2 regions of the Couchioplanes caeruleus genome follow, and region 1 is predicted to be linked to the other one. Evidence: riboswitches for the same ligand, from Rfam matches in the RefSeq annotation. Region 1 holds a riboswitch; the other holds the start of a gene.

Region 1 (4,411 bases):
GAAGAACGGCGCACCGAAGAACGCGGTCACCACGCCGATCGGAACCTCGGCCGGGCTCGCCACGGTCCGCGCCACCAGGTCGGTCAGCGCGAGGAAGGCACCGCCGTAGAGCACCGACAGCGGCAAAATCGACCGGTAGCTCGGGCCGGCGAGCAGCCGCACCGTGTGCGGCACGATCATGCCGACGAAGCCGATCAGGCCCGACACGGACACGGCCGCCGCGGTGCCGAGCGATGCGGCGACCACCAGCAGATAGCGACTCCGCTGGGGATGCAGACCCAGGCTCGTCGCCTCCTCGTCGCCGACCGTCAGCACGTCCAGCTCGCGGCGGTGGATCAGCACGATCAAACCCGTGACCGCCGCGTACGGCAGGACGACGAGCACGTCGTGCCAACCGGCGGTGGCCAGCCGGCCGAGCAGCCACGCGTACACCTCGCGCAGCGACTCGGTGTGCCGCTGCATGAGGAACGTCTGGGCGGCGGCCAGGAATGCGGAGACCGCCACACCGGAAAGGATCAAGGTCGCGGGTGTACGGGTCCGGCCCCCGGCCGCCCCGAGCAGATAGGTCAGCACCACGGCGACGATCGCGCCGACGAAAGCCGCCAGAGGCACGCCCACCGGCAGGTCGGCGGTGACGTCGCCGGTGCCGCCCCGCAAGGTGATGACCGCGGTGACGCCCAGCCCGGCACCCGCCGCGATGCCGAGCAGGTGCGGGTCGGCGAGCGGATTGCGGAACACGCCCTGGTAGGCGGCGCCGGCCAGGGCCAGAAGCGCGCCGACCAGCAGGCCGAGCACGACCCGCGGCAGGCGCAGCTCGGTGATGATGGCGACCTCGCGCTCGGTCAGGCCGCTGTCCAGCCGTACCCCGGGAATGAGATTGAGCAGCTCGGTCGCGACCGCGCCGGGTGGCAGGGTGATCGGCCCGGCCGCGACGCCGGCGACCAGCGCGACCACGACGGCGGCGACGCCGCCGATGAACCAGGCGGCCCGCAGTCCGGCGGGCCGGACAGTCACGCCGCCGGAGCCTTGGCCACCGCGTCCGCGACCGACTGGACCAGGTCGACGACTCGCGGTCCCCAGCGCGACGCGATGTCGTCGTCCAGGGCCACGACCTGCTTGTTCTTGACCGCGGTCACCCCGGCCCAGCCCTTGCGCTTCGCCACGGTCTCCGGCGACTGGGCGCAGCACTTGCTGTCCGCCAGGAAGACCATGTCGGGATCCGCAGCGATCAGCGCCTCCTGCGATAGCTGCGGATAGGCGGTCTTGGCGCCGTCGGCGACGTTCTTCAGGCCGAAGAGCGCGAAGATCGAGCCGACGAAGGTCTCCGACGTCACGGTGAAGTACGTCGGATCGAGCTCGTAGTAGTACGTCAGCGGCGCCGACCGCGGCGGCACACCCTTGACGATCTTGTCGATCTGGGTACGCATCCGCTCGACCAGCGCGGCCGCCTCCGCCGGATGCCCGGTGAGCGCGCCGAGCTGACCGATCTGGGTGTACGAATCGTCGAGGGTCTTCGCCGCCGGTGTCACCAGGACGGGGATCTTCAGCTTGGTGAGCTGCTCCACGATCTTGTTGAGATCGTCGGAGAGCACCACGAGGTCGGGGTTCTTGGCCGCGATCGCCTCCGCGTTGGGCTTGAACCCCGACAGGTCGGTCCGGGGCGCCTCGGCGGGATAGGTCGACTGGTCGTCGACGGCCGTGACCTGCTTACCGGCGTCGATCGCGAAGAGCATCTCCGTGGCGGTCGGTGCCAGCGACACGATCCGCTCGGGCCGCTTGTCGAGCGTCACCCCGCCCGCCGTCACCGGGAAGGCGGCGCCGCTCGCGCTCGCCGCGGGTTGCGCGTTCCCGCCCGCGTCGCCACCACCACCGCAGCCGCCGAGCAGCATTGCGGTCACCGCGACCGCGGCGGTCATGAGCCGTTTCATCCTGAACCTCCTGCCGGGCTCGCCGGCCGGAGCCCGGCCCGCGAGCGCTCTTCCTGCGAGAGCGCGGAATCGCGACCAGCGTGCAGGCGACCTGGCTACGCCCGGGGTACAGGACTTCACAGTTGCGGGACAGCGCCGGAATCCCACCGGCTTCGCTGCTACGCGGTCAGGTTGACGCTATCCCACAGGCTCACCGGCCGTTCTGCCGGATACGGAAAACTACCTGTCACGGCGGGTGAGCCATGACAGGTAGTCTCCGGCGCCGTCAGCAGTACGTGGATTCCTTGCCGATCACCTTGTACGGGCAGTCCGCCACCTCGGCGATCATCAGCGCCGCGGTCCTGTTCCGGCTGGTCTCGCGGGAGATGACCTCGTCAGGCGGGTAGAAGCCGCCGCCGGAGGAACTCCGCGGGTACAGCTCGAAGGTGTACGCGAAGATCCGGTGCGTACCCCAGAGCCAGTCGAGCGAGTCACCATCGGTGATGTAAAGGTCGCTGGATTGTTCGGGCGTGTAGCCGTTCGTCGCGGCCATCTGCCGGCCCAGCGTGGCGAAGGTGTTGTACTGGTCGGCGTTCATGCCGGTGGTGGTGTTCGCCGTCGTGTAGCCGAAGGGCCAGAGCACCAGCTCCGAGTACGAGTGGAAGTCGATGGCGGCCTTGATCTGCTGGACGCCGCCCACCACGCGTCCGTTGACGAAGTCCCGTATCGCTTGGGTCTCGGGCGCCGAGAACGCCGAGGGACCGCGGTAGGTGTCCGATGCGGGGTTGCCCGAGGAACCGCGACAGCAGCCCCAGTGGTAGGCGTAGTTGCGGTTCAGGTCGGTGCCCACGTACGAAGAACCGCTGTTGGGTTGCCGGTTCTTACGCCACGAGCGGTAACTGCCGGTGGCGACGTCGTACTCGGCGCCGTCCGGGTTGACCGACGGGATGACCCAGATCTCCCGGCTGTTCACGACGTCGCGGACCCGGGAGTCGCTCGCATAGTTGTCCGTGTAGAGGTGCAGGATGTAGAGGGCCATCTCCACGGTCAGGTGCTCACGGGCGTGGTGGTTGGCATCGTAGAGGACCTCGGGCTCGCTCTCGTCCGTGCCGACGTTGTCGGAGATCTTCACGGCGACGATGTCCCGGTTCTGGTACGACTTGCCGATCACCCGCTTGCTCGCGATGGCCGGATACCGCGCGACGACCGCGTTGACGTCGGCGATCATCTCCGCGTAGTTGTGGTACGCGGCGTCCTGCTGGGGGAAGTCCCGGGTGGACACCCCCTCGCTCGCCGCGGCAACCTCGATCTTCCTGACGGTGAAGCCGAGCGCCCGTAGCGCCTTGACCTCGCCGGGCGTGGCGGTGACCTCGACGACCGCGTGCTCCACCGCGTCGATGGCGACGCCGGTGCTGGCGATCGTGTTGCGCTGGGCGAGCGTACGCACGTCGTGGATCTCGTACTGGGCCGAGCTGTCGGCACGCGGCTCCGCGGTGGCGGGCGGCGCGGTGGCGGCGGAAGCGGCGATCAGGGCAAGGCCGACGGCAGCCGCCGCGACCAGGCCGGTGACTCGTCGTCTCATGAACGACCTCCGGGGGGTATCAGAGGGTTCGGGCTGACGTCACTGCATCACCCGGGATCGACGTTTGGCAATGAGCTGGCCACCTGACGGCCATGTCAATGTGCCCCCTACGTCGACGTGATGACGTCCGGAAACCCGTAGTTCATCCTCGTCGTTTCCGCTGCGTGGCGTGGCGCGTCAGACGGTCTGCGCCGGACCGTCCTTGCCGGCTTCGGCCCTGCCGGGCTGCGCCGGTGCGGCGGCCCGGTCGCCGGCCGCGGCGGCGGTCTCGTCGCCGGCCAGGGCGGCGCGCAGCCGCGCCTTCTCCGCGGAGCGCCGCTGTGCGGCCTCGCCTAGTTGCTCGGCCATCTCGTTACGCCACTTGGCCAGCAGGAAGTAGGAGAAGGCCGCCGAGGCGACCAGCGCGATCATCGCCTTGACCAGGATGTGCAGCGGCACGGGCAGAAGCATCACGAAGACCACGACGAACAGCCCGATACGGCCGAGCGTGTACTTGATGGCGGGACTCATCACGAACTCCTGTCAGCCCGCCCGGTGGCTAAGCCACCGCAGGCCGTAGAACCAGACCAGGCAGTACACCACGGTGAGACCGAAGGCGCCGATCGCCCCACTGACCAGCGCGGGAAAGATCGGGGCGACGAGCCCGGCCAGGGTCATCCCGACGGCGACCCCGAACCCCGCACCCAGAGCGGTGACCACGATCCGGAACGCCCCGTGACGGGCCGCCCGGAACTCCTCGGTGAACAGCCACACGGGCAGCACGAGCGCGATCCACCCGCTGGCGGCCCCGAACTCGGAGACCCGCACCAGCGACATGACACCCTCGAAGATCAGCAGGACGACCAGTCCGGACACCAGCCCGGCCAGCGCCACACCCACCAGGTCCTGAACGGTCGCCAACCGCCCGTCCGCATCCCGGCGC
Region 2 (4,411 bases), 3.2 Mb from region 1:
GCGTCGGTGTCCAGGAGTCCGAGCGCGCCGAGTCCGACGGTGTCGGCGTCGCGCAGCCCGGCATGGACGACCAGCCGCCCCACGTGGCGGGCGTACACCTGGCTGGCGGTGAGTGCGAGGTCGTGCTCGGTGGTCTCCTGAGTGATCAGGGCGATGCGGGTGTCGCTCGCGGTCCAGAGGCGTCCGTCCGTGGGGTGGAGGGCACCGGCCAGCACCGCGAGCAGGGTGGATTTTCCGGCACCGTTGGATCCGGTGACGAGCAGCCGGTCACTGCCGTCGAGGGTGAGGTCGATCGGACCGGCGAGTCGCCCGTTTACGGTGACGCCATGCGCGCGTAGCTGTGGTGCCCCCGGTCGGGCCACCGGGTCGGGCCAGTGCAGTGTCGGCGGCGGCTGCGGAACGTCGATGCGGTGCACGGCGAGGGCGTCCTGCTGCCGGTTGAGGGCCTGCACGACACCCGGCGCGCGGGACTGGCGCTGGTGCTTGCCGGTGCCCTTGTCCGGCCGCCAGCCGGTGGAGAGCCGGTCACGGGCCGCCGACACCGCGTCGGCCAGCCGTCGGTGCTCGGCCTGCTGCTGTTCGTAGTCCTGTTCCCAGCGCTCACGCTCGCGGCGCAGGGCGTGCTGCCAGGCGTCGTAGCCGCCGGCGTACAGCCGCGGCGTGCCGTCGCGGCTCGGGTCGAGGTCGCAGAACCGGTCGGCGACGTCGCGCAACAGCGCCCGGTCGTGGCTGACGACGACGAGGCCGCCGGCGTGCTGGCGTAGCTGGCGGGTCAGGAAGTCCAGCCCGCCGGCGTCGAGGTGGTTGGTGGGCTCGTCGAGCAGCAGCACGTCGTGCCGGGCGGCGAGCAGGCACGCCAGCCGCACCCGGTAGCGCTGCCCCACCGACAGCGTCGCCAGGCAACGGTTACGGTCTGGGCAGGCGCCGATGGCGTCCAGGGCGACGTCGATGCGGCGTTCGGCGTCCCACGCATCGAGGCGGGTGGCAGCCTCCAATGCCACGGCGTAGCGGTCGTCGGCGGCCGGATCACCGGCGGTCATTGCCAAGGTCGCCTCATGCAGCGCGGTGAGGGCCGCGAGCGGGGCGGCCAGCGCCGCGGACGTCAGGGTGCCGACCGTCTCACCATCACGTGCCGCCAGTTCCTGGCGGGCCAGGCCGATCGTGCCGGCGCGGTGCACGGTGCCCTCATCGGGCGGGATCAGGCCGGCGAGGACGTGCAGCAGCGTCGTCTTACCGCGGCCGTTCTCGCCGACGACGGCGATCCGGGACCGGGCCGATACGGTGACCGACACGTCGTGCAAGACACGTCGCGACCCGCGGGTGACGGCGACGCCCTTGGCGCGGATGTGCGCGCTGTCGCCCGCTGGGAGGAGCGGGGACAGGATCTCAGGGATAGGGGTGAGGTTCAACAGGTACTCCGCGGCTCGCAGTGGAGCCGGGCAGCAGCAGGCGGCCGCCCGGCGGGGTCCGGGACGGCGAGCGCGGATTCAGCAGGGGAAGGCGCCGCCGTCAGCGGGCGGTGCGGACCTTCTGCGACCAGATACCTCGTGCCATGACGTTCACGGTACCTGACCCGCCCGTGGCTTCCAGCGAAGAACTGCTGCCGTCGTTGCAGAGCTGGAGAGGTTCTGCGGGAGCGTCTCACAAGAGAGGGCTTGGAGGTCGCGGTCAGGTTGACCGCGGACCGGTGGGATCGGGCCGTACCGGCGACCACAGTGGCCACCGCCCAAATGGTGGTGGTCGCCGTCGACGACAGCAAGCCTGCCGGGGCCGTAGAATGACCGGTGGTGCTGGTTCGCCCCGCCGACAGCTTGGTGGGGCGTCGTAAGAGGGAACCCGGTGGAAGACCGGGACTGCCCCGCAGCGGTAAGCGGGAACGACCGCCGTCATTGAAGCACTGGACCCGCGAGGGTCTGGGAAGCGACGGCCAGTAGGCGACCACCATGGTCACGCCCGTGAGTCCGAAGACCTGCCAGCACTGCGCACACCGCCGGTGTGCGCCGCCGGCGGCTCCTCGGGAGGGCCTGGGCGGGAGTCGGTACCTCGCCGTACCCTGCCTTTCTCCTTCCCGTGCCCGCTGGGCTCTTCGAGGGAAGGACCCCCTGTGACCACCGCATTCGGGCAGAGCACCGTGCTCGGCTATCCCCGCATCGGCACCGACCGGGAATTGAAGAAGGCCGTCGAGGCGTACTGGGCGGGCACGATCGACGCCACCGCGCTGGAGAAGACCGCGGCCCGGCTACGCGCCGAGGTGTGGCTGGCACTGCGCAACGCCCGCCTCGACGGCATCCCATCCAACACGTTCTCCTACTACGACCACATGCTCGACACGGCCGTCGCCGTCGGCGCCATCCCCGACCGGTTCCGCCGACTGGGTCTATCCGAGCTGGACACCTACTTCGCGATGGCCCGCGGCGTCGATACCGAGCCGGCGCTGGAGCTGACGAAGTGGTTCACCACGAACTACCACTACCTCGTTCCCGAGATCGACGCCGACACTGTCTTCACCGCGAACCCCGGCAAGGCGCTGCGTGAGTACGCCGAGGCCCGCGCACTGGACGTCACGACCCGGCCGGTGCTGGTCGGCCCGGCCACGTTCCTGCTGCTGTCCAAGGGCGACGACCCGTTCGCCCGGCTGGACGACCTGGTCGACACCTACGCCCTGCTGCTGACCGCGCTGGGCGAGGCGGGCGTGACCTGGGTGCAGCTCGACGAGCCCGCCTACGCCGCCGACCGCACACCGGCTGAGATCCAGGCGCTGCGCCGCGCCTACACCCGCCTCGGACAGGTGGAACACCGGCCGCGGATCTTCGTCGCCACCTACTTCGGGGAACTCGGCGAGGCCCTGCCCGCCCTGCTCGACACCCCGGTCGAGGCGATCGGCCTGGATCTGGTCGCCGGGCCGGGCAACCTGCGGCGGCTCGCCGCCGTGGGTCCGCTGCGCGGCAAGACGATCGTCGCCGGGCTCGTCGACGGTCACAACGTGTGGCGCACCGACCTGCGCGCCGCCGTCACGGCCGGCGCGACCGTGGCTGGGCTCGCCGACAACGTCGCCGTGTCCACGTCGTGTTCGCTGCTGCACGTACCGATGGACCTGTCCACCGAAACCCACCTCGACCCGCAGCTGTACGAGCGGCTCGCGTTCGCCCGGCAGAAGGTCGACGAGGTCGTCCAGCTCGGCAAGGCCCTGCGCGACGGCACCGCGCACCTGCCCGAGCCGCTGCCGCCGCTGCCCCCGGCGTGGCGCCGCCACGACGTCCGCGCGCGGCTCGCCGCCCTCAGCGTGAGCGACCGGCAGCGCGGCGACTACGAGACGCGGGCCGCCCACCAGCAGCAGCGGCTGCGGCTGCCCGAGCTGCCAACCACCACCATCGGGTCGTTCCCGCAGACCGCCGAGGTGCGCCGGGCCCGCGCCGAGCTTCGGGCCGGGACCCTCGACGAGGCCGGCTACACCGCGCGGATGCACGCCGAGATCGCCCGGGTCATCCGGCTCCAGGAAGAACTCGGCCTGGACGTGCTCGTGCACGGCGAGCCCGAACGCAACGACATGGTGCAGTACTTCGGCGAGCAACTCGACGGGTTCGCCGCCACCGCACACGGCTGGGTGCAGTCCTACGGCTCACGCTGCGTCCGGCCACCGATCATCTACGGCGACGTCGCCCGTAAGACACCGATGACCGTGCAATGGTCCGCCTACGCACAGTCGCTGACCCTGAAGCCGGTCAAGGGAATGCTCACCGGCCCGGTCACCATCCTGGCCTGGTCGTTCGTGCGCACCGACCAGCCGTTGGCCGACACCGCCGACCAAGTGGCGCTCGCCCTGCGCGACGAATGCCACGACCTGCAGGCGGCAGGGATCACGGTCATCCAGGTCGACGAACCGGCCCTGCGCGAGACCCTGCCGCTGCGCACGGCCGACCAGAAGGCGTACCTGGACTGGGCGGTCGGCGCGTTCCGCCTCGCCACCTGCGGCGTCGGCGACGACACCCAGATCCACACCCACCTGTGCTACTCCGAGTTCGGCGAGGTCCTCACCGCCATCGACGCCCTCGACGCTGACGTCACCAGCATCGAGGCGTCACGCTCGAAGATGGAGGTGCTCGACGACCTGGCCGCCATCGGCTACCGGCGCGGCATCGGACCCGGCGTGTGGGACATCCACTCCCCCCGCGTGCCGTCGCAAGCCGAGGTGACCGGGGCCCTGCGCCGCGCCGTCGCGGCCGTACCGGCGCAGCGGCTCTGGGTCAACCCGGACTGCGGCCTCAAGACCCGCGGCTACGCCGAGGTCGAGGCCTCCCTGCGGCACCTCGTCGCCGCTGCCACCGAGGTACGCGCCCACTGACCCATCTCCCCAGCCGGGCGGGCTCCCTTCCCCTCTGGAGCCCGCCCGGTCTCCCCGTGCCTCGATCAC

Evidence for each region. Region 1 has a riboswitch for cobalamin ahead of EDD30_RS17870 (ABC transporter substrate-binding protein). Riboswitches for the same ligand answer to the same signal wherever they lie in the genome.
Region 2: another riboswitch for cobalamin. It lies ahead of metE (5-methyltetrahydropteroyltriglutamate--homocysteine S-methyltransferase); the one in region 1 lies ahead of EDD30_RS17870 (ABC transporter substrate-binding protein).

The regions. Positions count from the first base shown of each region.
Region 1 covers NZ_RJKL01000001.1:4,015,636-4,020,046, forward strand. The annotation lists gene EDD30_RS17865 (FecCD family ABC transporter permease) at 1-1,014, opposite strand, end outside; gene EDD30_RS17870 (ABC transporter substrate-binding protein) at 1,011-1,928, opposite strand; cobalamin riboswitch at 1,993-2,133, opposite strand; partial or broken gene EDD30_RS17875 (M14 family metallopeptidase) at 2,197-3,489, opposite strand; gene EDD30_RS17880 (DUF4229 domain-containing protein) at 3,667-3,999, opposite strand; gene EDD30_RS17885 (hypothetical protein) at 4,012-4,411, opposite strand, start outside.
Region 2 covers NZ_RJKL01000001.1:7,252,768-7,257,178, reverse strand. The annotation lists gene EDD30_RS32750 (ABC-F family ATP-binding cassette domain-containing protein) at 1-1,409, opposite strand, end outside; cobalamin riboswitch at 1,775-1,991, shown strand; gene metE (5-methyltetrahydropteroyltriglutamate--homocysteine S-methyltransferase) at 2,105-4,342, shown strand.